DNA from 4 places in the Streptomyces sp. NPDC056486 genome. Region 1 is predicted to be linked to each of the others. Evidence: riboswitches for the same ligand, from Rfam matches in the RefSeq annotation. Region 1 holds a riboswitch; each other region holds the start of a gene.

What was found. A riboswitch is a leader RNA that binds a small molecule or an ion and turns the genes downstream of it on or off. The one in region 1 is predicted to bind cyclic di-AMP.
Positions count from the first base shown of each region.
Region 2: it holds a riboswitch for cyclic di-AMP, as region 1 does, so the genes downstream of both, ACFQ7F_RS33955 (transglycosylase SLT domain-containing protein) here and ACFQ7F_RS40845 (M23 family metallopeptidase) in region 1, are expected to answer to the same signal.
Region 3: it holds a riboswitch for cyclic di-AMP, as region 1 does, so the genes downstream of both, ACFQ7F_RS25575 (M23 family metallopeptidase) here and ACFQ7F_RS40845 (M23 family metallopeptidase) in region 1, are expected to answer to the same signal.
Region 4: it holds a riboswitch for cyclic di-AMP, as region 1 does, so the genes downstream of both, ACFQ7F_RS25060 (transglycosylase family protein) here and ACFQ7F_RS40845 (M23 family metallopeptidase) in region 1, are expected to answer to the same signal.

Region 1 is NZ_JBHTSF010000197.1:4,415-12,134, reverse strand. Features, by position in the region: gene ACFQ7F_RS40850 (aldo/keto reductase) at 1-594, opposite strand, end outside; gene ACFQ7F_RS40845 (M23 family metallopeptidase) at 779-1,870, opposite strand; cyclic di-AMP (ydaO/yuaA leader) riboswitch at 1,882-2,028, opposite strand; gene ACFQ7F_RS40840 (PP2C family protein-serine/threonine phosphatase) at 2,250-3,506, opposite strand; partial or broken gene ACFQ7F_RS40835 (MFS transporter) at 3,677-3,931, opposite strand; partial or broken gene ACFQ7F_RS40830 (pyridoxal-5'-phosphate-dependent protein subunit beta) at 3,954-4,127, opposite strand; gene ACFQ7F_RS40825 (hypothetical protein) at 4,274-4,642, opposite strand; tRNA gene ACFQ7F_RS40820 (tRNA-Met) at 4,734-4,807, opposite strand; gene ACFQ7F_RS40815 (alginate lyase family protein) at 4,895-6,118, opposite strand; gene ACFQ7F_RS40810 (hypothetical protein) at 6,250-6,510, shown strand; gene ACFQ7F_RS40805 (hypothetical protein) at 6,800-6,949, shown strand; tRNA gene ACFQ7F_RS40800 (tRNA-Lys) at 7,051-7,123, opposite strand; gene ACFQ7F_RS40795 (amino acid permease) at 7,234-7,720, opposite strand, start outside.
Region 2 is NZ_JBHTSF010000122.1:9,632-17,351, reverse strand. Features, by position in the region: gene ACFQ7F_RS33965 (hypothetical protein) at 1-1,259, opposite strand, end outside; gene thpR (RNA 2',3'-cyclic phosphodiesterase) at 2,010-2,645, shown strand; cyclic di-AMP (ydaO/yuaA leader) riboswitch at 3,808-4,002, shown strand; gene ACFQ7F_RS33955 (transglycosylase SLT domain-containing protein) at 4,007-4,747, shown strand; gene ACFQ7F_RS33950 (hypothetical protein) at 5,221-5,919, shown strand; gene ACFQ7F_RS33945 (hypothetical protein) at 6,094-6,630, shown strand; gene ACFQ7F_RS33940 (hypothetical protein) at 6,630-7,058, shown strand; gene ACFQ7F_RS33935 (hypothetical protein) at 7,022-7,369, shown strand.
Region 3 is NZ_JBHTSF010000070.1:37,529-45,248, forward strand. Features, by position in the region: gene ACFQ7F_RS25555 (CobW family GTP-binding protein) at 1-173, shown strand, start outside; gene ACFQ7F_RS25560 (DNA topoisomerase (ATP-hydrolyzing) subunit A) at 199-2,652, opposite strand; gene ACFQ7F_RS25565 (M16 family metallopeptidase) at 2,872-4,221, shown strand; gene ACFQ7F_RS25570 (M16 family metallopeptidase) at 4,218-5,603, shown strand; cyclic di-AMP (ydaO/yuaA leader) riboswitch at 5,801-5,964, shown strand; gene ACFQ7F_RS25575 (M23 family metallopeptidase) at 5,977-6,780, shown strand; gene ACFQ7F_RS25580 (GntR family transcriptional regulator) at 7,015-7,719, shown strand.
Region 4 is NZ_JBHTSF010000068.1:11,984-19,703, forward strand. Features, by position in the region: gene ACFQ7F_RS25050 (cytochrome P450) at 1-1,166, shown strand, start outside; gene ACFQ7F_RS25055 (transglycosylase family protein) at 1,303-2,313, shown strand; cyclic di-AMP (ydaO/yuaA leader) riboswitch at 2,495-2,686, shown strand; gene ACFQ7F_RS25060 (transglycosylase family protein) at 2,690-3,409, shown strand; gene eno (phosphopyruvate hydratase) at 3,685-4,971, shown strand; gene ACFQ7F_RS25070 (septum formation initiator family protein) at 5,090-5,569, shown strand; gene ACFQ7F_RS25075 (DUF501 domain-containing protein) at 5,627-6,163, shown strand; gene ACFQ7F_RS25080 (exopolyphosphatase) at 6,160-7,086, shown strand; gene ACFQ7F_RS25085 (NAD(P)/FAD-dependent oxidoreductase) at 7,485-7,720, shown strand, end outside.

The DNA.
Region 1 (7,720 bases):
CTGCTCGAGCGGGCCCTCGTACGTGTCGCGCGAGACGAGGTTGTAGTGCGGCTGGAGCGCCGAGTAGCGCGCGAGGCCCTCGCGGTCGGAGAAGTCGAGGAACTCCTGGAGCCGCTCGGCGGTCACGTTGGACGCGGCGATGGCGCGCACCTTGCCGGACTTCACCAGGTCGTCGAGCGCGCCGATGATCTCCTCGACGGAGACGGTCGGGTCGTCGTAGTGCGTGTAGAAGAGGTCGATGTAGTCCGTGCGCAGACGGCGCAGCGACTCCTCGGCACCGGACTTGATGGTGCTCGCGGACAGACCCTTGAAATCGGGGTGGGCGCCGACCTTGGTGGCGAGCACGACGTCGGAACGGTTGCCGCGCGCGGCCAGCCAGTCGCCGATGACGTGCTCGGACTCGCCGCCCTTGTTGCCGGGCACCCAGGCCGAGTAGACGTCGGCGGTGTCGATGAAGTTGCCGCCTGCGGCGGTGTAGGCGTCGAGCACGGAGAAGGACTGCGCCTCGTCGGCCGTCCAGCCGAAGACGTTGCCGCCCAGAGCGAGCGGGAAGACATCGAGGTCGGACGAGCCAAGCTTGCGGAGAGAAGTCATACGGTGCTCAACGCCCATACGGACCGCAACATTCCGCACAACTCGGAGAGCGGGCGTGCCGAACCGGCAGCCCTGACGTCGGGGGGTTGTCGCCAGGACCGCCGGAGTTCAACGGCTGCTTCACAGCCTGCTTCAGAGGCTGCTTCAGAGCATCTGAAGCAGCCTCTGGATCAGAGCGACTGGATCAGAGCGACTGGCCCTTGCCACGCAGCCACGCCGCCGGGTCAACGCCGGTGGAGTCGCCGCCCGGGTGGACCTCCAGGTGGAGGTGGGCCCCGGTGACGTTGCCGGTCGCGCCGACGCGGCCGATGACCTCGCCGGTGGTGACCTTCTGGCCGACGCTGACGCTCATCGAGGACTGGTGGCAGAACCACAGCTCGGTGCCGTCGTCGAGTTCCAGGACCGTGCGGTAGCCGTACGCCCCCGCCCAGCCGGCTTCCTTGACGGTGCCGGAGTGGATGGCCTTGATCGGCGTGCCCGTGGGAGCCGCGAAGTCCAGCCCTGTGTGGTAGCCGGAGGACCACATGGAGCCGGGCTGACCGAAGGTGCCGGTGAGCGTGTACGAGGCGACGGGGAGTGTGAAGCTCTTCGCGAGCTTGGCCAGGCGCTCCGCCTCGGCCTTCTTCTTGGCCTCCGCCTCGGCCTTCTTCTTCGCGGCGGCCTTCTCGGCGGCGATCTTCTTCTCGGCCGCGGTCTGCTTGGCGGCGGCCTGTGCGGCTGCCTGCTTGACGGCGGCTTCTTCGGCCGCCTTCTGGACCGCGTCGTCCGCCTGGTCCTGCTGGTTCTCGGCCTGCTCCATGATGCGGGCCCGCAGCGCCTCGCCCGCGTCCGTGTTGCCCTGCTCGGCGTCGGCGGTGCTGATCCCGGCGGCACTCAGCGGCGCGGCGGCCACCGCGACGCCGTTCTCCGCGGCGGCGGAGTCGGAGGAATCGGAGCCGTCGGATATCAAAGACCCCACGCCCGGGAGGGACTTGGCCTCCGGCAGCGAGTCCGTGACGGCCGACATGTCCGGCATCTCGATGGAGACCGGGGGCTTGCCGCCCTGCGCGGTGGCGATGCCGCCCGCGCCGACAGCGGCGATGACGCCTACGCCGAGAACCGTGGAGCTGCGGGCGAGCCCGCCACCGCCCCGCTTGTGGACGCGGTGCCTGCCGCGGACGGGACGGATGGACTCCTCGGTGGGATTCCATTCCTCCCAGGAATTGTCGTCGTACCCACCGAAATCGTCGTCATTCGGTACGTAAGCGCCTTGGGGGGCAGGGCGGTTGGACGCCACGGAGGCGCACTCCTTTCCTTCCTTCTCGCCTACCGGGTTAGCTGACGGGTTCGGAGCAGGAAGGTCTCCTACGAGCATCTGGCACGGATGCACAGATGACCGATTCACCCCAATTGGTGGTTCCCCGGCTCCCTTGCGGGATTAGGCGCGTGCGCGCGGAGCCGACTCGAGTGTCGGTTGGGACGACCGCGCTGCGTTATCGAACGTTAATAGACGGCGGGGTCGTATTCCAAGCTGTTCCAGTTGATCGTTAACAGATCTGGCCGGTACTTAACGGGACACCGATGGCCGGAACGGGGCGAGTTGACCCCACTTCTTCACACACTGGAGCTTCACATTTCCTTGACAGTACGTCAGTTGTTATGCGGAGTGGTGTCCTTCAGTCACGGCCCGTGACATCGATCTCTGTCGCATCGGTCCCCGCCGCATCGCTCCCTGCCGCCAACGGCCGCCGCACCGCGAGCAGCGCCATGTCGTCGGTCGTCCCGCCCCCGGTGTGCCGCCGCACTTCCTCGGTGAGCGTGGCGAGGAGCACGTCCGGGCCATTGGGTCCAGGGAAGATCCGGCCACCGAGCCGGGCGGCCGGATCGTAGAACTCGCCCCGGCTGTCACGCGCCTCGGAGAGCCCGTCGGTGTGGAGCAGGAGCATCGCCCCCGGCGGGAACTCCGTCTCGTCCGCGCGGTCCGGCCAGGCGCCCAGTTCACCCATCCCGAGCGGCAGCGCGGGCTCGGTCGCGGACAGCACGCACAGCCGCCCGTCGCCGCGCAGGAGCAACGGCCCCGGGTGCCCACGGTTGATGAGGCGTACGAGACCGTCGCTGTGCGGGATCTCCGCGAGGATGGCGGTGGTAAATCCTTCGAAGTCGTCGAGCCCGTCGCGCCGCGTGCCCTCACGCGCGAGGGCACGCTCAAGGCGCTGGGCGACCGCCTCCAGCGTGGTCTCCTGCTCGGCGGCCTCCCGGAACGCCCCGATGACGACGGCGACGGCCGCCACCGCGCCCATGCCCTTGCCCCGTACGTCGCCGACGATGACGCGTACGCCGTGCGGGGTGTCCTGGACGGCGTACAGATCACCCCCGATGAACGCGTCGGCCTCCGCGGCCTCGTACCGCGCCGCGACATCGAGCCCGCCGATCCGGGGATCCGGCTGCGGAAGTACGGCGCGCTGGGCGGCCTCGGCGATGGAGCGGGCGGAGGCGAGCTGTTCGTCGCCGCGGCGTACGACACGGTTGATGAGGACGGCGAGCACGGCGACGGTCACCACGGTGAACACCTCGGTGACGGCATCGACGTCGGTGCCGGTGTTGGTCTTGAAGTGCAGGCCGAGCACGGCGAGGGAGGCACCGGCGCCGATGAGGGTGGTGCTGAGCAGCGAGTAGAAGGGTGCGGCGACGAGCGGGGCGGCGGTGAAGAGGGGCGCGGCGGTGAATTGGGGCGGGGTCGAGATGTCGTAGACGATCCCGACGACGATGAGCAGCAGCGGAAGGGCCCGCACGAACGTCCGCTCATGTCTGACGACGGGGCTCTTGCCGGAAGCCCCGCGCGGCCGCCTGCCGGGAGGTCGGCTCACGGACCTGCCCGCGGGCTTACCCGAACCCGCACTCGCGCCCTCGCCCTCGCTCTCGCCCGGCCCCATGCCCGTCACCCCCTCCCCTCGGCCGCCTCGCCCGCCGCTTCCTCCTCGCTGCCCCACCGGTCTTCTCCTGCCGAATCCCGCGACCAGGACAGATCCATGGCCACGCTCGTCCAGGGTTCCCGGAGCGGGGGCGCGGGGCGACCGGTGTGGGCCGACCGGGTTAGGCCGGGTCAGGGCTTGTCGGCGAACCGCACCCCGGCCGGCTGTGGGGCCAGGCGGCCCGCCCTGGAGAGGCCGCGCAGGGCGAGCGCGCAGCTGGCGCCCAGGGCCGCGAGGCCGAGCCAGAGCACCGCGGGGGCGGACCGGGTGGCGCCCAGGAGCGCGCCGGTCGCGAGGTTCCCCGCGGTGATGCCGATGCCGCACACCGTGTTGTAGAGGCCGTAGTGCGTGGCCACCCAACGGTCACCGGACAGCGCGACGACCGACGATGTGCACGGGATGCCCCCAGCGCACCCGTGCCCGTTCGACCATGTGGAGGGCGGCGCGGTCCTTGATCCCACCGAAGTTGAAGCCCTCCAGCTTGGCCCAGTAGCCGCGCCCGCCGTCCGGGGACGGCTCGTCGATCCAGAGCACGGGTGTGTTCCCCACGGCGGCCGCCGCGGGCTGAAGCTTGCTGATCATGTACGTGATGTCCTTCGGGTACTCAGGCACTCGGTACGGGGAAACTGCCGCAGGCACCTCGGACACCTCGGACACCTCAGGCACCTCAGGCCCCTCTGGCACCTCTGGCACCTCAGGCGCCGCGGAACGCGCGCACTGCGCACCCGTCAGTTCCGGTCCACCCCGATGGCGACGAGAAGCCGCTGCCCCGCGAGCGGTGGCCCGGCCCGCGTCCGCGCGCACCCCGCGCGCCCGCTCCCCCCACCGCTTCCCCACCCGCTCCACCGCACGAACGGCCACGCCGCCGCCCGTCCACCGCCTCCGCGCTCGCCCCGCTTCCGCTCCGCCGACGCCCCCACGGCCTGCCGCCCGGCACCGGCGTGCTCCGCGTGCCCAGCCCCCGGACAGACGTGGTGCGCCGGAGCGACCACGCTGGTTCCCGCAGGGGCGAGACCGTGGTGGCCGTGGCACGCGCCGACGAACAGCGCACAGGCGGCGAGCAGCACCACCGACAGCACGGTTCGCAGACGACTCATAGTGACCATGAAACTACGCACCGCACGCACACTTACGCAAAAAACACCGAAGGCCCGGATCCAGTAATGGATCCGGGCCTTCGGTCTTTAGTAGCGGGGACAGGATTTGAACCTGCGACCTCTGGGTTATGAGCCCAGCGAGCTACCGAGCTGCTCCACCCCGCGCCGTTGAATGCAACTCTACGCCATCAGGGGGAGTGAAAGCGAACCGGCCGAGAACCACCGGCGAACACGGCGAACGGAGCCCGCCGCTCACGCGTTCTCGGCGTGCGTCAGCGTCTCCCAGGCCACGAACAGACCGTCCGTTCCCTCGGGCCGCTGCTTCCGCGTGAGCCTCTCCGTCTCCGGCAGGTCCAGCTTCATCCGATCCCGCAGGTGATGGAGACCGACCTCGGTGTCGGGCCCCATGTCGCGCCGCACCTTGCCGCCGCACAGCCACCCCGGCGCCTTGGCGCCCAGCTGGTACTTGGCGTGGAATTCGAGCGCGGCCCGCAGCCGCTCCTTGACCTCGCCGTACAGATCCACGCCCTGATGCCAGGCGGTCTCGGCGATGTGCGCGGTGGCCGCGAGCGAGTAGCTGGCGTGCTTGAAGTTGCGGCAGGTCTCCTGGGAAAGCCCGTCGGCGAAAGTCTTCTGCCCGAACCAGTACTTCTGGAGCTTCTCCGGGGTATTGATGCCGCTGCCCGCGGGCGAGACGGGCAGTGGTCCGTCCGACTTCAGATAGAAGTAGGCGGGCACGCGGGTCCTGAAATGCGTGACCGCTTTCTCGAAGGACTCGTGGTCGTCGAGGAAGACCGCCATGCTGATGGTCGCGTCGGCCATCAGGAGATCCCAGTTACCGTTGAAATCGGCTGCTCCCTCGCGCACTTGGGGCAGGTAGGCGTTGCGCAGCATCCGCTCGAAACGCAGGAGTTCGCCGTCGCTCCAGCCGTCGTAGGTGTAGCGCACGGCTTCGGCCGCGCGCGCCCACGAGGAGGCCGCCCAGGCCGTCTGGAGGCCCGCGTTGGCCTCCGTGTGCCGGGTGATCACCCCCGACCAGGCGTCCATGATCTGCACGGCCTTCTCGGCGTGCGTGCGCTCGCCGGTGATGTTCCAGAGCAGGGCCTGGGTGTACGCGGCGATGGCGTCCTCGCGCTCCTCGACGCAACCCTGTCCGGGGCGGGTGTCGGGCGGGCACTCGACGACGGCGTACGGCTTGGCCTTGTAGTCGGCCGCGCCGTACTTGCTGTCCCGCATCCGCTCGAACGCCGTCAGCCAGGGCTGCTCGCGCGCCTCGACATGGGCGCGCACGCGCTTCAGCTGCGCCTTGCTGACGAGCACTCCGGGGTGCTCGAAGCCCTGCTCGGCGGAGCGCGCCCGCTCGGTCGCCCCGCCGCTGCCGCTCCCTGTCCCTCCGCAGGCCGCCGAGACGCCGACCAGCAACGGCACGAGCACCATCACGAGAGCCCGTCGTACGGAACCTGGTCGGGAACCCATGCTGTACCTCCGGATCGGCCACCTGGCAGGCCCAGCGTCACCCGAGGGGAGCGGGGGCGCAGGCGCGGCGGGGCCGTTCGGGCGAGGGGCTGCCGCGGGTGACGTATCTACGCGATCTTCGTTGTCAGCCCATGAAGAAGATCACCACGCTCGCCGGACTGCTCGTCCTCGGCAGTCTCGCCCTCGCCGCTCCCGCGCACGCCGATGCCGAAAGCGACTTCAGTGACGGCACCGACGCCGCGAACAACTGGAACTTCACGGCAGCGGCCGTGTGCCTGCAGGAAGTCGCGGTCGTGCCGGTGCTCGGCGACTGGGTGAGCAACCCCGAGAACAATTGCGCGAACGGCAACGTCATCGATCACGCGGCGAGGGCCCTGCCGCCGCTGCACTGAGCGCCACCCGCCCCCATCGCGCGGCAGGCCCAGGTCAGAACCTTCCTGACCTGGGCCTGAGTCGTAGACCGAGTACATCGTCGAAGGCCTGCAGGAGGTCGGTGTGCCCTCTTTGCGCATGAAGATGCCCCGTATCAATCCCCGATCCGGATCAAGTTCGTGCGGCGTCTGCCGGCCGCGCTCGCCTTCGGACCCTCATCGGCAACACGGTGCGCGATGTCTGGGAGGACGCGTTCCCCGAGCTGCGTACGGCCACAGGGCGAGCTGCCGCCGCGTGAAGAAGCCGCCCATGCCAGAGCTGCACGCCCAGCTGCTCAAGGACGTCCTCGCTCTTGGTTCCCCCTATCCGCTTGTCCTGACCGGCGGTTACGCGGTCCAGGCCCACTGCGCGCCGAGTCTGGGTGCCGGGCCGACCCCGGATGACGCGGAGACCTCTTGACCGTTTCCACTCGGGCCAGCACCGGGCCAGCAAACGATCACTAGAAACAGATCAGCCCCTGCCCTCCGGCTTCCGCCGCAGGTCAGGGGCTGATTGTTCGGTAGACCGTGTGGGACTCGAACCCACAACCAATGGATTAAAAGTCCACTGCTCTGCCAATTGAGCTAACGGTCCGTGCGGACGCACCCCCCGAGCATAGCCGGACAGGCCGCGCCGTCCGATCGGGTATCGCCTCCTTGGCCCGTCGCGCGTTCCGCGACGGGCCGCGGACGGCCACGGCGCGGTCAGGGATCGGCCGGATCCGGGGCCCCGCGCCGGGCCGCCTCGCGGGCCGCCGTGCGCTCGTGGTCCGGGTTGAGGAACCAGTGCCTGGCCGATGCGAGCCACCAGGTCGAGGCGAAGCCGAGGACGGCCAGGACCGCGATCGGGGCGTAGTTGAAGGTCTTCCAGGTGATCGGCGAGACCTGCGGCAGCATGAAGAGGACCGTGATCACGCCGACCCAGGCCACCGCCACGATGCCGATCGGGCGTGACCAGCGGCCCAAGTGCCAGGGCCCGCGCTCGAATTCCTCGCCCTTGCGCAGCCGGAGCAGGGTCGGGATGACGTAGGCGATGTAGAGGCCGATGACGGCGATCGACGTCACCGCCGCGTATGCCGTGACGTTGATCAGGTAGGGCAGGCCGAGGACGAGCGCGCCGATGGCCGCGAGCCAGACCGCCGCGACGGGTGTGCGCGTACGCGGGTTGACCGAGTGCCAGATGTGCGAGAAC
Region 2 (7,720 bases), on a different contig from region 1:
TTTCCGGCGAGGAAATGCGAGTTCGGCGGCGGCGACAGCGCCCGCAGCGCCGACGGCAGCGGATAGGGCTGCCACCAGTCCGGACGCGCCAGCGGATCCTCGATGTAGCGGCGCGCTGCCAGACGGTCCATCAGACCGCAGGTCTCAAGGAGGTACCAGTCCCTCCCCTCGGTCCGGGCGGCGCGGACCGTATCGGTGATCGCGTAGTTGTACGCGTCGATCGCGTCATCCACCTGCCGCGCCTGCTCCGCGGTGAGGTTCGGGTCCCTGCCCACGTCGAAGTCCTGGTCCTTGATCCAGGGACGGGTGTAGTAGGGGAAGTACCGCGAACCGGGCTGGATCTTGCCCGCCACGCCGCGTGCGATCGGCGCGATGGTCACATGCGGAACCGTGCACCAGATGACATGCCGCGCCTTGATATCGGCGACTTTCGCGGCCACCTCGCGCAGTTCGGACGTGAAGTGCCTGGGCCTCCAGACGGTGAAGCGCCGCTTGCCGTCCAGGTCGTCGAAGCCGGCATCCTCACTCCACACCACGCGCAGGTCCGTCACCGCCCGCAGGGCATTGTTCGCCCCCAGGAAGACGACCAGCGTCTCGATGCCGTGCTCCGCGCCGCTGCCCTCGGTGTCGTTGCCCAGTTCGGCCGCCGCACCCAGCTGCGTCAGAGCCCCCGCCGTCCGGGGTTGGGTGGGCAGCACCCTCAGGGCGGCGCGCTCACCGGCGTTCTGCACGATCTGGTTGACCAGGTCGTCCCTCGGCACATCGATCCGCTTACGGCACTCGTCCGCCGACTTCGACAGCGCATCGCGCAGATCCCACCCGAACACGGCAAGGTTGTGCATGATCGCCGTGGTCGACGGCACGGTCCGGCCGGCCCCCCGCTCCCAGTAGTCCTCCACCCGGTCCATCACACTGCGAGCCCGGAACAAGGCCAGCGGCACCTCCCACCAGTCCACACTCCGCCCATAGCGGTTCTCCAGATCGCGCAGGAACCACTCGAGGTTGAAGGGCAGCCCGCCAAAGCCCCCGTAGAGGGGGTAGCGGAACTGCGGGAGGCACCCCAGCTCGTGCGCGACGATCGCCGGATACGACAGCGGCGTGTTGAAGATCGCCGCGCTCTGGAACCCCTGCGTCAGCGAATCTCCCACCGCGACCAGTCGGTGGCGCGGATCCCCCGACCACCCCGCATCCACGTCGATCCCCAGCCTGGGATCGGTTACCGGCACCCGCGGGCCCTCCAGACTCACGGAATCGGCCATGATCTGATCACCCCTACCCCTGACAGCCCGCGGCGCACCGGCTGCGCCCTCCGGCCCCGCCTCTCGGCCCTCGGCCCCGGCCCCCGGCCCGTGCGCGAGGCCTCTCCCTGCGTAGCAGAGGCGGATTCAGGACGGCACTCCCCCGACAAGAGATACGCACAAGCCGGTGCACCATCGAGGGCGGGCTGTCATGCTTCGCCGGTGCGGGGTGCCTCGATGGGCGTCCCTAGAGAGGAGCCGGGTGTGGTGACGCAGTACCGACGCGGGTCGGCGGCGCAGGCAGGACCGGCCGGGACGCGAGGGCGGGTGGCCGACCGGAACGCCGGTGCCCAACCCCGGTGCCCCAACCCCCGGTACAGCCGCGCCGCTCAGCAGCGGGCGAGCCGGGGCGACCATGACTGAGACCGCCGAGGACACCTTCACCGAGCACCGTCCGCTGCTGTTCGCCTCGCCTACGAGATGCTGGGCAACGCCGCCGACGCCGCACTGACCCGCCGGCCCGGCCGGAACCGGGCGTGACGACCGCACACCGGCGCGAACCTGCCAGAGCATCCGGCGTGGATTCCGTGCCGGGCAGAACCTGTGGGCCTACAACGAGCAGACGAAGAACACGTCAGCGAACTGACTGCCTACACCGGCGCCCACCTACGCGAACGCCGCAGGGCGCGTCCCACGGCCTGCGACGGAAATCGGAGGCGTGAGGCAGGGCCGGCAGCTGTCCGATCACCCGGATGCGGTACGAAGGCTTCCGTGAACGAACAGACCCAGCCCGCCACTGTCCGTGTGTTCATCGCTCTCGCCCCGCCCGACGACGCGAAACAAGAACTGGCGCAGGCACTTGAGCCCGCCCAACACGCACATCCCCGCATGCGTTGGAACCGCATCGAGGACTGGCACATCACCCTGGCGTTCCTCGGCGAAGTCCCCGCCCCGACGGTGCAACTCCTGCACGCACCGCTCGCCCGCCTCGCAGCAACCCGCCGATCCCTCACCCTGGCCCTGCACGGCGGTGGGCACTTCGACGAGCGGGTGCTGTGGAGCGGAATCAACGGCGACCTCGAAAGGCTGCACCTGCTCGCCACCGACGTACGCGCCGTCGCCGACCACTGCGGAATCACCCACACGCACCGGCCGTTCCGCCCGCACCTGACACTGGCCCGCGCCCGCCGCGACACCCCCTCGTGCGCAGCAGAAGCCGCCGCCGGACTAGCCGGATTCACCGGCTGCTCATGGCAGGCCCAGCGCCTCCACCTGGTCGCCAGCAACACCGGCCGCGGCCCCGGCCCCATCCATTACCGCGACATCGGCGCCTGGAACTTCGGCAGCCCCACCTCGCCACCCCACGATGAGGACCCCGTCCAGCAGCCACCACGCAAACGGACTTAGACACATACCCACACCCACGCCCACACCAGGAGGATCCCCTAACGGCGGGCAGAGAGTTTGATGTCTCGGGAAGCCGTCCTGCATCTAGGCCAGTTGACGCCACTGGCGATTCCCGCTTTCCGCCACTACCTCCAGACGGGCACCGCAGTTCAGAGCAACGAGCATAATCTGACGGGGGCACAGAAATTACGCTTACCTACTGACATTTCAGCGATGCCCCACACGAGAGCTACGGAATGCACCCTCCGGGCTCATTCCATAACCCTGCGGCTTCCAGCCTAAATACCTGCCCCGGAATGCAAGCGCCCCCTTCGGATACTTGAACCTGAAGAAGGGATACGCATTCTCTAGGAGAGAGAAGAACTCCCGGAAAAATCCGGGGGTTTGGCCCTCCGGACGTATGGGTGGGACTGGGCCGCCCTCAGCATCCTCAGAACTTCCGCCGCCCGAGTGCAGAGGCCCCCGACGCACAACACCCGTCAACCCACTCGCATCCCCGAAGCCTCCACGTCGCCCCCGTCGCCCCCTCCCCCAACAGCATCCATCGGGGCGTGGTTTGGCTAGCTCAGGGCAGTGACTTATTGATCCAGCAGGGTGGCGTCGCGACGGGGCCTGTTGGCTGGGGACGTGGGAGAAGGCCTGTTCCACACGAGACGAATACCCCGCACACCCAGCGCGCTCATTCCGATCATCACCCGGTCATGAACACTGCCGCGGACCCTCTGCCGGTCCGTTCCGTCGGGGACACGCCGCTCGCGGAGGAGTGACCGCGCGGTCGCGTCAGCAGCGGGGGCAGGGTGTCCGTTTTGACCTGAAAGACGGGCTCACAAGGTGCCACCTTCACAGGGGAAGCCACCCATTCGCACCACTAAGGGCACATGGAGCTTTATGCCCCAGTTTAACTTCTTTCGCGCAAGACAAGGCGATCTAATACCTCCTTCATCCGCATTCCAGTCCGTAGCCCATTCAGTGAATTGAGTCACACTGTCGCGACCGCGCCCCTGGGAGCCGCTGAGCGTACTTCCGTTGCGCGCTAAGAAAGTTGGGGTTTTTGATCAATGCGGGCAACGAGTTCTGTTCACCAGGGACAGGTCTCGCGCATTCCCTATGCGAATTCGTGTCTTGTTCCGTCCGGGCTTTCTCGCCTAACGTCACCGTTAATCCGGATGGAACGCCGAATCCTGCCGCTGTCCGGAAACCCTCCCACCCACTCACTCACGCACGGCAGGAGCGGGGGACCCAGGTAAGCCGTCGATCCGGATTCCGGAACGACTCGGGGTGAAGTCGCATTCGCAGTGCGACCGGACATCTCCCGTCCGAACCCGACAGCTCACCTCGTAGGCGACGGAGAGGAATTCGTCATGCCTGCAAAGGGAAAGCACCGCCGCCCCAAGTCCAGCCCGCTCACCCGGAACATCGCCGCCGCAAGCACGGGCGGCGCCGTGCTCATCCTCCCGGTGCTCGGCGCGACCACCGCAGCCGCGGCGCCGGCCGGCACCGCCGCCAAGCCCGCCGCGGCCCCCACGACGTACGTCGTCACCGCAGGCGACTCCCTCTCCAAGATCGCCCGCGAGCACTCCCTGAGCGGCGGCTGGAAGAAGCTGTACGAGGACAACCGCAGCACCCTCGGCAACGACCCGAAGCTGATCCACCCCGGTCTCAAGCTCACCCTCGGCGAGAAGGCACCGGCCCAGCCGGCGTCCGCCGAGCGGGCAGACCGCTCCGAGCGCACGGACACGCTCTCCGCAGAGCCCGCCGCAGCCCCGGCGAAGAAGGCCTACACCAACGACCTCGACGGCTGGATCAACGAGTCGCTCGACGTACTGGCCCAGCACGGCATCCCCGGCACCTACGAGGGCATCCACCGCAACATCATGCGCGAGTCCTCCGGCAACCCTCAGATCACCAACAACTGGGACTCCAACGCCGCCGCCGGAATACCCTCCAAGGGACTCCTGCAGGTCATCGACCCCACGTTCGCCGCGTACCACGTGCCCGGCACGTCGACGGACAGCTTCGACCCCGTCGCCAACATCACCGCTGCCTGCAACTACGCGGCCGACCGCTACGGCTCGATCGACAACGTGAACGGGCCCTACTAGAAGCCCCACCCCCCTCATCCGCTGCAAGCCCGGCGCACCGTGTGCCTTGGGCTCAGGCCGCTCTCGGTCCGCGCACCGCTCCCGCCAGCACACGCCGGCAGGCACGCCGCATCTCCGCGGCTGCCTCGCCCGGCGCCGGGACGAGGCTTGCGGCCACCGACAGCCCTAGGCGCTCGCGTCACCGGGGCGGCCGCGCACCGGCGCATGCGCCAGCGAGCTCTCTTCCCTGAGCGGCTCAGCAGCTGCGCATAGCCCAGGAGGCCAGGGGCAGAGAGTCGCGCAGCCGGGCAGACGGAGGGCACCAGACCGGTTCGTCCGCCCGGATGTCAAACTCATGGAGGCCTGCATAGTCTGCTTCCCCGGCGACTCAGGCACAGCGACGCCCACCAGGACCTGCCACATACTGCGCTGGGCCAGCGGGCGCCCCAGCAAACGAGGCGTTGGTCTCACCCCTGCTGGCGTAGCGTGTCGCCATGTCCACGCCTTCACAGCCAGGTGGTTCGGGTCCGCATACGTCCTTCGGACCGCCGCCCGTCCAGCCGCAGTTCCCGCAGCAGGGTCCTCCCTACGCGCAGCCCTACCCCGCGGCTGGGGGGCCCGGCCCGTGGGGCGCACCTTCCATGGGCCCGCCTCCTTCCCGGCGCAGTACCGCCAAGGTGTTGGGCATCACCGGTGGCATCGTCGGTGCGTTGGTGGTGGTGCTCGCTGGAGTTGCTTTGTTCGTGGACGGCTCAGAGGGAGGGTTCCCGGAGGCGAAGTACCGCATGAGCGTGCCGGACGAGCTGGTCGGCGGGACGTACCGGCTGTCTCAGGACTTCTCCTCCACCGCCGGCAAGCAGATCGTCGAGGAGAACCGGAGCCGGGCCAACGTGCGTGACCCGAAGGCAGTGGTGGCCCAGTACACGGGGCGGGGCGACCAGGAGGGCGGCAAATTGGTCGTCTCCGGTATCTACGGCCGGTACAAAGACCCCGACCGAGCTCGCGACTACCTGATGGAAGGCGCCACCAAAGGCCAGGGCGCCACGGTCGCCGTGCCCGCACACGACGTCACGCCCGTCGGCTCGAAGGTGACCTTGAGCTGTCAGGTCCTGACCTCAGAACAGAACGGCAGCCGCAGCAACGTGCCGATGTGCGCCTGGGGCGACGACAACACCGGGGCGGCTGTCGGGTGATCACACCGGAAACCGCAGTGCAGGAACCTGAGTCCGTCGACCTTGACGCAATTGCACGGACGACTCTGCAAGTTCGCAAGGAGATGCGCGAACCCATCGGCTGAGCATGCTGCTGAGCCAGACCTGCACCCCAGCTTGTCCTACGTCTCTGGCGCGGGCCGGCGCCTGAGTGCTGTGGCACTCCTGGCGCACGCGTCGGCGTACGGCGTGGACGGCCTGTGGCCGCCGACCGGTGAGCGGATCGGCAACTGGCTCACGCTCGGCGGTGACGCCCTCGGCATGGTGCCCGGCGTCGGTGCGGCGAAGGCGGGAGTCATGGCCGGATTCAAGGCGGGGCGTGGGGCCGGTGGTGTCGCCGCCGGCGCCAAGGTCGGCATCAGGACGGCGGGCACCACGGCGAAGAACGTGATGAAGGCGGCGGACCCGGTCGCCAAGGTGATCGACAAGCCCGTCATGGCCGCTGCCGCAAAGCTCGGGGTTCCCCGGGGCGCCGCGCTGACCGCCACGGAAGGTGTCCAGGCCGCCGCCCAGCTCGCCTGGACGGCGCCGACCGCGATCAACGCCTACGAAACGAGCACGGGCAAGTACGACGCCGCGACCTGGGGGACGGGTGTGGCGAACGTTGCCACGGGAACCGACGGCGGCAAGTTCGGCGGAGCGGTCGCCGTCGGCAGTGCGATAGGCCTGGGAGCATGGGAGTTGACGGACTGATGGCGACCACTGACCTGGGGTACGCGGCTACCGTTTCCGCGGACGGCCGGGCCGCCACGGACGTTCCTGACCTCTGGTTCGAGCTCCCACCCGGTTTCACGCGGTTCGACCTGCTGGAGGACCCCGAGGAGCGGATGCTGCGGATGGCGGAGGCGGTCGACCCGCTCTTCGCCGGTGCCGCCACGCCCCTGCAGAAGTTCAGCCTCGTCATCTCCGGTGAGTACGCGCTGCAGACCGCGATCGCGGCGGGCGCCGAGCACGTGTCGGCCTGTCTCCTGCGCATGCCGGACGGTGAGCTGTCGCAGGGCACGCTGTCTGTACTCATCGAAAGACCGGACGTCGGACCCCGCGGCCAGGACAGGCAGGGCTCGGCCAAGCGCACGGCCCTCCAGTGGCGCCGACAGATCCGGACGCCGAGGTCGCCCTGATCATGTTGCCGTACGGCCCGTCCGCCCTCTGCATCCGAGACCAGGAGCTGGAGTTGCCCGGCGTGCTCTTCGGCCTCGACGACCCCATCCCCACGACGATCCGGCAGGTCCAGTTCTGTGTGCCCCTGAGCACCGGCCCCGGTTCGGCTCTTTTCCTCTTCATGACCGACGACAGGGAGCACTGGAGTGAGTACCTCGATCTGCTCGGCGGCATCATGAAGACGGTCTCGACGCAGGAGCCGACCGATGACGGGCCGGCCGAGAAGGGACCGGTCAAAGAAGGACCGACCGAGGAGGACGTCGCGACATGAGCGTCGGCGAGAAGCACGCGGAAGGGGCGCCGGACAGGCGCTACCGCACTCCGCTGGCGATCGCCGTCGGCTGCTACGCGCTCGCCGCGATCGTCGGGATGTACCTGGTCGCCGGCGACTTCGGCCTCGGGCTCCAGGTGCCCCTGTGGATCGTGCACGCAGTGCTGCTCACCGTGCTGATCCGGAGGCTGGGTGCCACAGGTGAGGCGAGTACGTACGCGGCGCTGTTCATCGTGGGCGTCTCCGTGATGTCCGTGGGCGTCGCGGGTATGGCCCGTGAGGACCTGACGCTGCAACAGCGGGGCGATGAGGTCTCGGCGACGGTCACGAAGGAACGTCGGGACCCGGGCC
Region 3 (7,720 bases), on a different contig from region 1:
CGCCGGGCGAGGCCCGCCTGACCCAGCTCGTCCTCATCGGGGCGTGCATCGACGTACCCGCTCTGGAGAAGGAGCTCGACGCATGTCGTGCGTACGCCCCGCACGCTGATGCCGACGAGCACAGCATGTGGGGCGTACTGCGGTACGTACAGGAACTCGATCCGGTGGAGTAAGCGGAGTAGGCGGAGCAGCAGTCGGCTACGCCGGGCCTGCCACCGCCGCCACCGGCTTCGCCAACGAGACCCCCGAGCCGTCGCGGCGCGGGTCGATCTCCGGCAGCTCCGCCGGCAGGCCACTGCGCTGGGCCGCGAGCGGCGGTGTCGGGCCCGCCCACGCGAAGCTCAGACAGTCCTCGCCCTTCAGGAAGCGCTGGACGCGCACGCCACCCGTGGCCCGGCCCTTGCGGGGGTACTGGTCGAACGGCGTCACCTTGGCCGTCGTCTGCACCGAGTCGTCGAGCGTGCCGCGCGAGCCCGCCACCGTGAAGACCACGGCGTCCACGGCCGGGTCCACCGCCACGAAGGAGATGACCTTGACGCCGTCCGCGAGCTTGATCCCCGTCATGCCGCCCGCGGCACGGCCCTGCGGGCGTACCTGCGCGGCTTGGTACCGCAGGAGCTGGGCGTCGTCCGTGATGAAGACCAGGTCCTCCTCACCCGTGCGCAGCTCGGCCGCGCCGACGATCCGGTCACCGTCCTTGAGGGTGATGACCTCCAACTCCTCCTTGTGGGAGGGATAGTCCGGGACCACGCGCTTGACCACGCCCTGTTGGGTGCCGAGGGCGAGGCCCGGTGAGGACTCGTCCAGGGTCATCAGGCAGATCAGGCTCTCGTCCCCCTCCAGGGAGAGCAGCTCCGAAACCGGCGCACCTCCGGAGATGTTGGGTGCCGCGTGCGTCTCCGGAAGTTGCGGGAGGTCGACCACGGAGAGGCGCAGCAGCCGTCCCTCGGACGTCACCGCGCCCACCTCGCCCCGCGCGGTCGCGGGGACGGCGGAGACGATCACGTCGTGCTTGACGCGCTTGGTGTCGCTCTCGGCGAACGGCTCACCATTGGCCGTACGGGCCAGGAGGCCGGTCGATGAGAGGAGCACGCGGCACGGGTCGTCCGCCACCTGCAGCGAGACCGTGGGCGCCGGGGTGCTCGCCGACTCCAGGAGGACCGTGCGCCGGTCAGTGCCGAACTTCTTGGCCACGGCGGCCAGTTCGGCGGAGACCAGCTTGCGCAGCTCCGCGTCCGACTCCAGGATCCGGGTCAGCTCGTCGATCTCGGCCTTGAGCTTGTCGCGCTCGGACTCCAGCTCGATACGGTCGAACTTGGTCAGGCGGCGCAGCGGCGTGTCCAGGATGTACTGCGTCTGGATCTCGCTCAGCGAGAAGCGCTCCATCAGGCGCTCCTTGGCCTGTGCGGAGTTGTCGCTGGAGCGGATGAGCCGGATGACCTCGTCGATGTCCAAAAGGGCGACAAGGAGCCCCTCGACCAGGTGCAGCCTCGCCTGCTTCTTGCTGCGGCGGAACTCGCTGCGGCGGCGCACGACGTTGAAGCGGTGGTCGAGATAGACCTCGAGGAGTTCCTTGAGGCCGAGCGTGAGGGGCTGGCCGTCCACCAGGGCCACGTTGTTGATGCCGAAGGACTCCTCCATCGGCGTCAGTTTGTAGAGCTGCTCCAGGACGGCCTCAGGGACGAAGCCGTTCTTGATCTCGATGACCAGACGCAGGCCGTGCGAGCGGTCCGTGAGGTCCTTGACGTCGGCGATGCCCTGGAGCTTCTTCGAGCCGACCAGGTCCTTGATCTTCGAGATGACCTTCTCGGGTCCTACGGAGAAGGGCAGTTCCGTCACGACCAGGCCCTTGCGGCGGGCCGTCACGTTCTCGACGGCCACCGTCGCGCGGATCTTGAAGGTGCCGCGCCCTGATTCGTACGCGTCCCTGACCCCGGAGAGGCCGACGATGCGGCCACCCGTGGGCAGGTCCGGGCCCGGCACGAAACGCATCAGCGTCTCCAGGTCGGCCCCGGGGTGCTTGATCAGGTGGCGGGCGGCGGCGATGACCTCGCCGAGGTTGTGCGGCGGCATGTTCGTCGCCATGCCGACGGCGATGCCCGACGAGCCGTTGACCAGAAGGTTCGGATAGGCCGCAGGGAGGGTGACCGGCTCCTGCTCCTGGCCGTCGTAGTTCGACTCGAAATCGACGGTGTTCTCTTCGATCGACTCCGTCATCAGAGACGTCGCGTCGGCCATCTTGCACTCGGTGTACCGCATGGCGGCCGGCGGGTCGTCGTTGCCGAGCGAGCCGAAGTTGCCGTGCCCGTCCACCAGGGGCAGGCGCATGGAGAAGGGCTGGGCCATGCGCACCAGGGCGTCGTAGATCGACGCGTCGCCGTGCGGGTGCAACTTACCCATGACCTCGCCCACGACACGGGCGCACTTCACATAGCCGCGGTCGGGGCGCAGGCCCATCTCGTTCATCTGATACACGATCCTGCGGTGCACCGGCTTCATGCCGTCGCGGGCGTCCGGCAGGGCGCGCGAGTAGATGACCGAATACGCGTACTCGAGGAAGGAGCCCTGCATCTCGTCGACGACGTCGATGTCGAGGATCTTCTCCTCGAACGACTCGTCGGGCTGCGGGGTCTTCGTGCTGCGGCGGGCCATCGCTGCTGCGGCTCCTTCACGGTGTCTGCCAGGGCATCAACGGGATCTGACGCCGACCATTGTGCTCTGTCCCACTGACAACGCCGACCACGACCCGGACTTCGACCGCGACTACGCCGAGCGCGGAGCGGGAACTTCACCGGTTGTCAGCACGCTTGCATACAGTGGCACGACTGGCAGAATTTCCAGCTTTTCGCGATCGAAGGGACGTACATGCCCATGGGTCACACGGCCACAGCCGAGGCCGGCTCCGGCGGCCTGACAGCGACCGAGCACCGGCTGGCCAACGGCCTGCGCGTGGTGCTCTCCGAGGACCACCTGACCCCGGTCGCCGCGGTCTGCCTCTGGTACGACGTCGGCTCGCGCCACGAGGTCAAGGGGCGTACGGGCCTCGCTCACCTCTTCGAGCACCTGATGTTCCAGGGCTCGAAGCAGGTGCACGGCAACGGCCACTTCGAGCTGGTGCAGGGTGCGGGCGGGTCGCTCAACGGCACCACGAGCTTCGAACGCACCAACTATTTCGAGACCATGCCCACACACCAGCTCGAGCTGGCCCTGTGGCTGGAAGCCGACCGGATGGGCTCGCTGCTCTCCGCGCTCGACGAAGAATCCATGGAGAACCAGCGGGACGTCGTCAAGAACGAGCGCCGCCAGCGCTACGACAACGTTCCCTACGGCACGGCGTTCGAGAAGCTGACCGCCCTCTCGTACCCCGAGGGCCACCCCTACCACCACACCCCGATCGGCTCCATGGCCGACCTGGACGCGGCGACGCTGGAGGACGCGCGGAACTTCTTCCGTACGTACTACGCGCCCAACAACGCCGTCCTGTCGGTCGTCGGCGACATCGACCCGGAGCAGACCCTCGCCTGGGTCGAGCAGTACTTCGGGTCCATCCCCTCGAACGACGCCAAGCAGCCGCCGCGCGACGGCTCGCTGCCCGACACGATCGGCGAGGAGCTGCGCGAGGTCGTCGAGGAAGAGGTACCGGCCCGCGCCCTGATGGCCGCCTACCGCCTCCCGGAGGACGGCACGCGCGCGTGCGACGCGGCCGACCTGGCGCTCACTGTCCTGGGCAGCGGCGAGTCGTCGCGGCTCTACAACCGCCTGGTGCGCCGCGACCGCACCGCGGTGGCGGCCGGGTTCGGCCTGCTGCGCCTCGCCGGGGCCCCCTCGCTCGGCTGGCTCGACGTGAAGACGTCCGGCGACGTCGAGGTCCCCGTCATCGAGGCCGCCGTCGACGAGGAGCTCGCCCGCTTCGCGGAAGAGGGCCCCACCGACGAGGAGATGGAGCGCGCCCAGGCACAGCTGGAGCGCGAGTGGCTCGACCGGCTCTCCACCGTGGCAGGACGCGCGGACGAACTGTGCCGGTACGCCGTCCTGTTCGGAGACCCGCAGCTCGCCCTGACCGCCGTCGGGCGCGTCCTGGACGTCACCGCCGAAGAGGTCAAGGCGGCCGCAGCGGCCCGCCTGCGCCCCGACAACCGCGCGGTGCTCGTGTACGAGCCCACAGCGGCCCCTGAGGGCGCCGAAGCCACCGACGAGGACGAAGAGGAGGCGGCGAAGTGACCGAGGCCGCGACGATGCAGTTCCACCCACAGCCCCAGGCAGGCACCGCACGGCCGTGGGCCTTCCCCGCGCCCGAGCGAGCCACCCTGGACAACGGCCTCACCGTGCTGCGCTGCCACCGCCCCGGCCAGCAGGTCGTCGCCGTGGAGATCCACCTCGAGGCGCCGCTCGACGCCGAGCCCGCGGGCCTCGACGGCGTCGCCACGATCATGGCGAGGGCATTCAACGAAGGCACCGACAAACACTCCGCCGAGGACTTCGCCGCGGAACTCGACCGCTGCGGCGCCAGCATGGACGCGCACGCCGACCACCCCGGCGTCCGCGTCTCCCTCGAAGTGCCGGTCTCCCGCCTCCCGAAGGCGCTCGGCCTGCTCTCCGACGCCCTGCGCGCCCCCGCCTTCGCGGACAGCGAGATCGAACGCCTCGTACGCAACCGCCTGGACGAGATCCCGCACGAGGCCGCCAACCCGGGTCGTCGCGCCGCCAAGGAGCTCTCCCGGCAGCTGTTCCCGGCGACGTCGCGCATGTCGCGCCCCCGCCAGGGCACCGAGGAGACGGTCACGGCCATCGACTCGGCGGCGGTGCGTGCCTTCTACGAGAAGCACGTGCGTCCCGCCACGGCGACCGCCGTCGTCGTCGGCGACCTGACCGGCGTCGACCTGGACGCCGTCCTCGCCGACACCATCGGCTCCTGGACGGGCGGCACGGCCGAGCCGCGCCCGGTGCCCCCGGTGACCGCCGACGACACCGGCCGTGTCGTCATCGTGGACCGCCCCGGCGCCGTCCAGACGCAGCTGCTCATCGGCCGCGTGGGACCGGACCGGCACGACCGCGTGTGGCCCGCGCAGGTGCTCGGCACGTACTGCCTCGGCGGCACCCTCACCTCGCGCCTCGACCGCGTCCTGCGCGAGGAGAAGGGATACACCTACGGCGTACGGTCGTTCGCCCAGGTCCTGCGTTCCGCGCCGGACGGCACCGGTGCCGCGATGCTGGCCATCAGCGGCTCGGTGGACACCGAGTCCACAGGACCGGCGCTCGACGACCTGTGGAAGGTGCTGCGCACCCTCGCCGCCGACGGCCTCACGGACGCCGAGCGCGACGTCGCCGTGCAGAACCTGGTGGGCGTGGCCCCGCTCAAGTACGAGATGGCGGCGTCCGTCGCGGCCACCCTCGCCGATCAGGTCGAGCAGCACCTTCCGGACGACTTCCAGGCGCAGTTGTACCGCCAGTTGGCCGCGACCGGCACCGTGGAGGCCACCGCCGCCGTGGTGAGCGCCTTCCCGCAGGACCGCCTGGTGACGGTGCTCGTCGGTGACGCCGCACAGATCGAGGAGCCCGTCAGGGCGCTCGGCATCGGTGAAGTGAGTGTGGTCACGGGCTGAGTGACAGTCAGGACATATCGGGACCCCGGTGGCTGGAATTTGCTACCGGGGTCCTCATATGTCCGAATTAGTATGGAGGTTACGTGTCTGCCCTGTGGCGTGCGCTACAAAAACTCTGATCCGTTTGTCGTTTGAAAGACGCCCCGCTTAGCGTCGGTCCGGCTGTTCGTCATGCAGTACGCCGCACCCGCGGCACCGGACAGTCATCGCCGAGTCCCCGTACGGCGCGAGCCAGGGGAGCCGGGGACCCACATGTCCCCTTGGGGTGAATCGGGAACCTTGCCGTGAGGCGAGGGACTCGTAGGAGACCTTCCTGCTCCGAACCCGTCAGCTAACCCGGTAGGCGAGAAGGAAGGAAAGGATCAGCCGCTTCATGGCGTTCACCCGTGCCACCGGGAAGCACCGTCGCCCGAGCCGCCTCACGCGTACGACCGCGAACGTGGCGGGCGTCGCAGCCCTCACCACCACCGGTGTCATAGGAGGCCTGGCCGCTCCGGCCCTCGCCGCCGACGACGCCGTGGCCCTCGAGCACACCGGCCTCACCCAGGCGGTCTCCGTCGGCGACTCGCTCGCCCAGAGCATCGACGCGCAGGCCGCTGCCCAGCAGCAGGCCGCCGACGACGCGGCAGCGGCCAAGAAGGCCGAAGAAGCCGCCAAGAAGAAGGCCGAAGAGGCCAAGCGCAAGGCCGAGGCCGAGGCGAAGGCCAAGGCCAAGAAGGAGCGCGAGGCCAAGGAGCGTGCTGCTCGCGAGGCCGAGCGCAAGCGCCTGAACAGCTACGTCTCCCCGATCACCGGCTCGTCCGTCTCCACGGGCTACCAGACCGGCGGCGGCATGTGGTCCTCCGGCAGCCACACCGGCATCGACTTCCACGCCGCGTCCGGCACCACGGTCCACGCGGTCGGCTCCGGCACCGTCGTCGAGGCCGGCTGGGGCGGTGCCTACGGCAACAACGTGGTCATCAAGATGAACGACGGCACGTACACCCAGTACGGCCACATGTCGTCCCTCGGCGTCACCGTCGGCCAGGCGGTCACTCCGGGCCAGCAGATCGGCCTCTCGGGCTCCACCGGCAACTCCAGCGGCCCGCACCTCCACTTCGAGGCCCGCACCGGCGAGGACTACGGCACGGACATCGACCCGGTCGCGTACCTCCGCGCGCACGACGTCGGCGTCTGATCCCTGACCCCGGACCGTCGCACGAAGCGCATCTGATCCACCGAAAGCCCCGGCTCGTCGAGAGCCGGGGCTTTCGCGGTACCCGAGTGCCCCCGAACCGCACCCGTGCCGCCTTTGGCCAAAATATATCCATGGATTTCGGCCCGCCATCGGAAATTCAGCCGCCCTGCAATAGGGTCACTGAAAAGGCGTCGATCGACCGCGTTTCGCGGGGATTAAGGCGGAGGTCAGGTCATGCGCATTCCCGCGCACTCGGTATGCACGGCCATCCGGGACGACATCGTCTCCGGTGTCTACGAACGGGGTGGCCGGCTCACCGAGGAACTGCTCGCACGCCGCTATGGAGTCTCCCGCGTCCCCGTGCGCGAGGCCCTGCGCACCCTGGAGGCCGAGGGCTTCGTCGTCACGCGCAGACATGCGGGCGCGTGCGTCGCGGAGCCCACCGAGCAGGAGGCGGCCGACCTCCTGGAGATACGCATGCTCCTGGAGCCCCTTGGTGCGGCCCGCGCCGCACAGCGCCGCACGGATGCGCACCTGAAGGTCCTGCGTGGCCTCGTCAGGCTCGGCCAGGACCGTTCGAGGCGCGGTCAGAGCGAGGATCTGCGCTCGTTGGGCGGCTGGTTCCACGAGACGCTCGCCCAGTCGTCCGGCAGCCCGGGCCTCACGGCTCTGCTCACCCAGCTCCGGCACAAGATCGCCTGGATGTACGTCGTCGAGACGTCGGCCGCCCCCGCGGAGTCCTGGGCGGAGCACGCCGCGATCGTCGACGCGGTCGCTCGCGGGGACGCGGAACGGGCCAGGTCGCTCGCCGCGGCCCACGCGGAACGGTCGACGGACGCGCACCGGCTGCGCTTTCCCCCGCAGGGGCACCGGGCCGCCGTCCGTGATCGTGTGAGGGATTCGCAACATGCCGTAAACAGGGTGGGCCTCCGGCATTAAC
Region 4 (7,720 bases), on a different contig from region 1:
CCAGTGGCGTGGAGGCCTGGCTCGTCACCCGGTACGTCGATGCCAAGCAGGCGCTCGCCGATCCGCGGCTCAGCAAGAATCCGGCCCATCACGGTGTGCCCGCGCACGGGAAGAGCAAGACCGGGATCCCGGGCGAGCGCAGCGCCAACCTCATGACGCATCTGCTCAACATCGACCCGCCGGACCACACGCGCCTTCGCCGCCTCGTCTCCAAGGCCTTCACGCCCCGCCGTGTCGCCGAATTCGCGCCACGGGTGCAGGAGTTGACGGACCGTCTCATCGACCAGTTCGTCGAGAAGGGGGAGGCCGACCTCATTCACGACTTCGCCTTCCCGCTCCCCATCTACGCCATTTGCGATCTGCTCGGGGTGCCCCGCGAGGATCAGGACGACTTCCGCGACTGGGCGGGGATGATGATCCGCCACGGGGGAGGTCCCAGGGGCGGGGTCGCCCGGTCCGTGAAGAAGATGCGCGGCTACCTCGCCGAGCTGATCCACCGCAAGCGTCTCGAACCCGGCGACGACCTCATCTCGGGGCTCATCCGCGCCTCCGACCACGGCGAGCACCTCACCGAGAACGAGGCCGCCGCGATGGCATTTATCTTGCTTTTTGCCGGTTTTGAGACGACCGTGAACCTCATCGGCAATGGCACTTATGCCCTGCTCACCCACCCCGAACAGCGCGAGCGGCTCCAGGAGTCCCTCAAGGGCGGCGACACCGGACTCCTGGAGACCGGGCTCGAGGAGCTCCTCCGCTTCGACGGACCCGTCGAACTCGCCACCTGGCGGTATGCCACCGAGCGGCTGACCGTCGGAGGGGAGGACATCGCCGTCGGTGACCCCGTTCTCGTCGTCCTCGCCGCCGCCGACCGTGACCCGGAACGCTTCGACCGACCGGACGCGCTCGACCTCTCCCGGCGCGACAACCAACACCTCGGCTACGGCCATGGCATTCATTACTGTCTCGGTGCGCCGCTCGCCCGGCTCGAAGGGCAGACCGCCCTCGCGACGCTTCTGCGGCGCCTTCCTGACCTGCGACTCGCGGCGGAACCTGGTGATTTGAGATGGCGTGGCGGGCTCATCATGCGTGGACTCCGTACGCTGCCCGTGGAGTTCACACCCGCACAGCAGAGCAAATATCAGCCACTTGAAGCGCCGTCCAGCTGACGAGCCGTCAAGACTGTGACTTTCACGTGATCTCCGCTGCATCGACTTGTGACAAGCGTTCGACTCCCGCTACGTTCACCGACGACTCGGCATCCCGTGTCGCAGTCGTCGCTCCAGTCACGCGAAAGGCAACCGCATGCTCTCCGGCAATGGTCGTCACCGACGCCCCCGCCAGGCCCCGGCCCTGATCGTCGCGGCAGGAGTCGCAGGATCGGCCATAGCCATCCCGCTGCTCGGCGCCACCAGTGCGAGCGCGGCGGACGCCGCCACGTGGGACAAGCTCGCGGAGTGCGAGAGCGGCGGGTCCTGGAGCGCGGACGCGGGCAACGGGTACTACGGCGGGCTCCAGTTGTCGCAGCAGGTCTGGGAGGACAACGGCGGCCTCGACTTCGCGCCGAGCGCCGATCAGGCCAGCCGCTCGCAGCAGATCTCCGTCGCCGAGAAGGTTCTCGACGATCAGGGGGTCAAGGCCTGGCCGAGCTGCGCGCCGGTCGCAGGCCTCACCGAGGACGGTGCCGCCGCCGACGTCGACCCGGGCGCTCCGATCACGACGACGCCTTCCGACGAAGCGACGGAGTCGGGCGACTCCGGTGCGTCGGACGGGTCGGACGGGTCGGATGAATCGGATGAGCCGAGCACGTCGCCGAGTGAGTCGGCCGACCCCTCGGACAGTGCCAAGTCTTCGGACGAGCCTTCAGATGAGCCGTCGGGCGAGTCCTCGAAGAAGCCCTCCGGTGACTCCGGCAAGTCCGGCGCCGACGACGAGTCGCGAGACAAGAATCACGACGAGTCGGGTGATTCGGATGACTCGGGCAAGTCCGGGCAGAGCGATGAGACTTCGCCGACCCCCACTCCCACCACCGGCGAGGGCGAAGGCCGCCACCGCGGCGACAGCGCGGACGGCAAGCCGTCCGGCGACGACTCCCGCGAGGGTTCGGGCCGGCACGCCTCGCGCGGCGACGAGCGACAGCAGGACGCCTCGGACGGGACGTACACGGTCCGCTCCGGAGACAACCTCTGGGCCATCGCGGACGACCACGACGTGAAGGGCGGGTGGACCGAGCTGTACGCCGAGAACGAGAAGGCCGTCGGCTCCGACCCCGATCTCATCCTTCCCGGTCAGAGCCTCGATTTGGGCGAAAAGTAGGGGAAGTTGGCGACTCGCTTTGCGCCTGATGTCCGGATTGGCGCAAGTGAGACATGGGTCTCAGAAGCCCTGATCGTCTTTGGAATTCGGCCGTCGGCATGACTACGGTCGTGACCGCTCGCCACAGCGGGCCCCGCCGGTCGGTACGCCGAGTCCTGCCAACGGCCGTTCGGGAACAGTCGTCGCGTAAGCGCCGTAGGCAGGAGCGGGGGAACCAAGGTTTCCGCCGGGCCCGGCCGTTCAGCATCGCGAGAGCGAGGCGGACGAGCGGACGGGAACGGCTAGGGGTTAAGCCGCGCTCAGGAAGCGCGGCCGGGCAACTTCATCGGCCCGAACCCGACAGCTCACCTCGCAGGCGTCGGTGAGGGGATCACTCATGCTGTTTTCCAGCAAGGGCAAGCACCGCCGCCCGTCCAAGGCCACCCGTGTCGCCACGCTCGCGGGCGTCACCGGTGTCGCCGTCGCCGCTCCGCTGATGGCGGCCGGCCAGGCCTCCGCCGCGACGAACTCCGAGTGGGACGCCGTCGCGCAGTGCGAGTCCGGCGGCAACTGGTCGATCAACACGGGCAACGGCTACACGGGCGGCCTGCAGTTCTCGTCGTCCACCTGGGCCGCGTACGGCGGCACGAAGTACGCGTCCAGCGCGGACCAGGCCTCCAAGGCCCAGCAGATAGAGATCGGCGAGAAGGTCCTCGCGGGCCAGGGCAAGGGTGCCTGGCCGAGCTGCGGTGTCGGCCTCTCGGGCGCTTCCAACGAGGGTGGCGGTGCGCAGGAGAGCGCCCCGCAGCAGACCCAGGAGCAGCCCAAGAACGAGCCCAGCGCCCAGACCGAGCAGCCGCAGCAGGCCGCTCCGAAGCAGGCCGCGCCGAAGCCCGAGGCTCCGAAGACCGAGTCCAAGAAGACCGTCGAGACCCCGACCGGCAAGACGGTCAAGAAGGGCGACGGCGAGTACAAGGTCAAGAAGGGTGACACCCTCTCCAAGATCGCCGAGGCGAAGGACGTCAAGGGCGGCTGGCACAAGGTGTACAAGCTCAACGGCGACATCATCGACAACGCCGACATGATCTTCCCGGGTCAGCAGCTGCACCTCAGCTAAGAGGAGCCTGCTGCAGCTCGGCGGAGAAGCTGAGAGAGGCGGCGGCGCTTCGGCGGAGGCGCCGCCCGCCCCACCCCGTCCCCACGGGTCCACCCCGCCCCGGTGCGCGTATCCCCCGTACGCACCGGGGCGGGGTTTGTTTTGTTCCGTTCGGAAACTTTTTGCTCTCGGTTTGTCCATAGGGCGGCGGCTCGGCTCGCTCTTGCCCGGGAGCCGGTTAGGCTCGTGTCCGCGAGGCCAACGCCCCGCGTACCCGCGTCACATCCCAGAAGGAGATGCTCGTGCCGTCCATCGACGTCGTCGTAGCCCGGGAAATCCTGGACTCCCGAGGCAACCCCACGGTCGAGGTCGAGGTCGGCCTCGACGACGGCAGCACGGGTCGTGCCGCCGTTCCGTCCGGTGCGTCCACCGGTGCTTTCGAGGCCATCGAACTCCGTGACGGTGACCCCAACCGTTACCAGGGCAAGGGCGTGGAGAAGGCCGTCCTCGCCGTCATCGAGCAGATCGGCCCGGAGCTCGTCGGGTACGACGCGACCGAGCAGCGCCTGATCGACCAGGCGATGTTCGACCTCGACGCCACCGACAACAAGGGCTCGCTCGGCGCCAACGCCATCCTCGGCGTCTCGCTCGCCGTCGCGCACGCCGCGTCGGAGGCCTCCGACCTGCCGCTCTTCCGCTACCTCGGCGGCCCGAACGCGCACCTGCTGCCCGTTCCGATGATGAACATCCTGAACGGCGGGTCGCACGCCGACTCGAACGTCGACATCCAGGAGTTCATGATCGCGCCGATCGGCGCCGAGTCGTTCTCCGAGGCCCTGCGCTGGGGCACCGAGGTCTACCACACGCTGAAGAAGGTCCTGAAGGACAAGGGCCTCTCCACCGGCCTGGGCGACGAGGGCGGCTTCGCCCCGAACCTGGACTCCAACCGCGCCGCGCTCGACCTCATCCTCGAGGCCATCAAGCAGGCCGGTTACGTCCCCGGTGAGCAGATCGGCCTCGCTCTCGACGTCGCCGCTTCCGAGTTCTACAAGGACGGCAAGTACGAGTTCGAGGGCAAGTCCCGCTCGGCCGCCGAGATGACCGAGTACTACGAGGAGCTCGTCGCCTCGTACCCGCTCGTCTCCATCGAGGACCCGCTGTTCGAGGACGACTGGGCGGGCTGGAAGGTCCTCACCGACAAGCTGGGCACCAAGGTCCAGATCGTCGGCGACGACCTCTTCGTCACCAACCCGGAGCGCCTGGCGCGCGGCATCGAGGAAGGCGCCGCCAACTCGCTGCTCGTCAAGGTCAACCAGATCGGTTCGCTGACGGAGACTCTGGACGCCGTCGAGATGGCCCAGCGCAGCGGCTTCAAGTGCATGATGTCGCACCGCTCCGGCGAGACCGAGGACGTCACCATCGCCGACCTCGCCGTCGCCACCAACTGCGGCCAGATCAAGACCGGCGCCCCGGCCCGCTCCGAGCGCGTCGCCAAGTACAACCAGCTCCTGCGCATCGAGGAGATCCTGGACGACGCCGCGGTGTACGCGGGCCGTTCGGCGTTCCCCCGCTTCAAGGGCTGAGCACTGCTCCTGAGCCCCGGCTCGGGCTTCGGCTCCGCTGAGTAGTTACCTACGTCCTCGTACTCGGTCCCGTACCGTGTGCGAGGACGTACGTACGTATCGGGGAGGCGGGGCACACATGGCCGTGAAGGACCGCGACCGGTTCTCCACCGCGACCAGGCTGCGGCTGCTCGGCGAGCAGACCGCGGAGCGTGTCTACCGCTCCCAGACGAAGCGTCAGGCGCGCCGCTCCCGGCTCACGGGACGCGCCGCGCTCCTCGCGCTCGTCCTCTGCTCGCTGGTCGTCGCGCTCGCCTACCCGATAAGGCAGTACGTGTCGCAGCGCGCGGAGATCGCCGATCAGCGCCGCGAGCAGGCCGAGCACCGCGAGAACGTCGAGAAGCTGCGGGACGAGAAGGCCCGCTGGCGGGACGACGCGTACGCGGAGCAGCGTGTCCGGGAGCGGCTGCACTATGTGATGCCGGGCGAGACCGGCTACACGGTGATCGGTCCCGGGGCGGCGAAGACGCAGCGCACCGACCAGGGGGCGGCCGCCAGGCCCTGGTACTCGAACGTCTGGGACGGCGTCGACAAGGCCGACAGCCCGGACGAGGACTGACTTCTCTCACCCGTACCTCTCGTCTACCTCTCGTAGCGAACCGATCGAAAGACAGGCATGGAAACGCCCCCGCCGACCACCCCGCGCACCGAGCCCACCGACGCCGACGTCGAGGCCTTCAAGCAGCAGCTCGGCCGTCCGCCGCGCGGTCTGCGGGCCATCGCCCACCGCTGCCCGTGCGGGCAGCCGGACGTCGTCGAGACGGCGCCGCGCCTTCCGGACGGGACGCCGTTCCCGACGACGTACTACCTGACGTGTCCGCGGGCCGCCTCCGCGATCGGCACTCTTGAGGCCAACGGCGTCATGAAGGAGATGTCGGAGCGCCTGAAGACGGACCCCGAGCTCGCCGCGGCCTACCGCGCGGCGCACGAGGACTACATCGCGCGCCGTGACGCCATCGAGGTCCTTGAGGGCTTCCCGAGCGCGGGCGGCATGCCCGACCGCGTGAAGTGCCTGCACGTCCTGGTCGGCCACTCGCTGGCCGCGGGCCCCGGTGTGAACCCGCTGGGCGACGAGGCGATCGCGATGCTCCCCCAGTGGTGGGCCAAGGGAGCGTGCGTGACGCCGTGCGCCGATCAGGAGTCCGCCAAGTGACCCGCGTGGCAGCCATCGACTGCGGCACGAACTCGATCCGCCTCCTGGTGGCGGACGCCGACCCCGCGACCGGCGAGCTGGTCGACCTGGACCGCAGGATGACGATCGTCCGCCTGGGGCAGGGAGTGGACAAGACGGGGCGCCTCGCCCCCGAGGCACTCGACCGCACCTTCGCGGCCTGCCGCGAGTACGCCGAGGTCATCAAGGAGCACGGCGCCGAGCGCCTGCGCTTCGTGGCGACCTCCGCGTCCCGCGACGCCGAGAACCGCGACGACTTCGTCCGCGGCGTCCTGGACATCCTCGGAGTCGAGCCGGAGGTCATCAGCGGTGACCAGGAGGCCGAGTTCTCCTTCACGGGTGCGACGAAGGAGCTGGCGGGCAGCGACCACCTCGCCAAGCCCTACCTCGTCGTGGACATCGGCGGCGGCTCCACGGAGTTCGTCGTCGGCGAGGACCAGGTCCGCGCCGCCCGCTCGGTCGACGTCGGCTGTGTGCGCCTCACGGAGCGGCACATCCGCACCGACCCGCCCGCGCCCGCCGAACTCGACGCGGTCCGCGCCGACATCGGGGCAGCGCTCGACCTGGTCGAGCGGACGGTGCCGATCGGCGATGCCCGCACCCTGGTCGGCCTCGCGGGTTCGGTGACCACGGTGGCCGCGATCGCACTGGGCCTCGACGCGTACGACTCCGAGGCGATCCACCACTCCCGTGTCTCCTACGAGCAGGTCGCCGAGATCGTCGGACGCCTGACCCGCTCCACGCACGACGAGCGCGCGGCGATCCCGGTGATGCATCCGGGGCGGGTGGACGTCATCGCGGCGGGCGCGCTCGTACTCCTGTCGATCATGGACCGGACCGGGGCCCGGGAGGTCGTCGTCAGCGAGCACGACATCCTCGACGGCATCGGCTGGTCGATCGCCTGAGCGCGTCATGTAGCGTCTGAGCGGCTGGTGGAGGGGTCGGACGGCCCCGTGGCGACTGGCCGTCGGGAAAGTTCGTGAAGTTCTTCACAAGGAAATCGGCTCGGTTGGCCGATGTTCAGGGGTTCCGGACCCCTGAAAGTGATCCCCGAGGGCCGCGCGACCCATGACAGTGAAGGTTCGCCGGCGTGTCCGGAGTATGAACCGCGTGAGTGGTCCACTGCGCCGTGAAGGCGAGATCGGCAGCTCACAAGGGGTGTGGAACGTCTCGGGTGATCCCGTGGTTCCCCTGGGGCGCTATGGCCTGTGTCACGTGGGCGGCGAAGTGTAGCAGAGGGCCTACCCATGCTTGTGAAGGGGCGCACGAGCGACCCCCCTCGGGCAGGTGGATACTCGATGGCATGAGCACCACGGAGCGTCCCAGGATCCTCGTAGTAGGCGGTGGGTACGTAGGCCTGTACGCAGCTCGGCGCATCCTCAAGAAGATGCGCTACGGAGAGGCGACCGTCACGGTCGTCGACCCCCGGTCGTACATGACCTACCAGCCCTTCCTCCCCGAAGCCGCAGCCGGCAGCATTTCGCCTCGGCACGTCGTCGTCCCGCTGCGACGCGTGCTGCCCAAGGCGGAAGTTCTGAC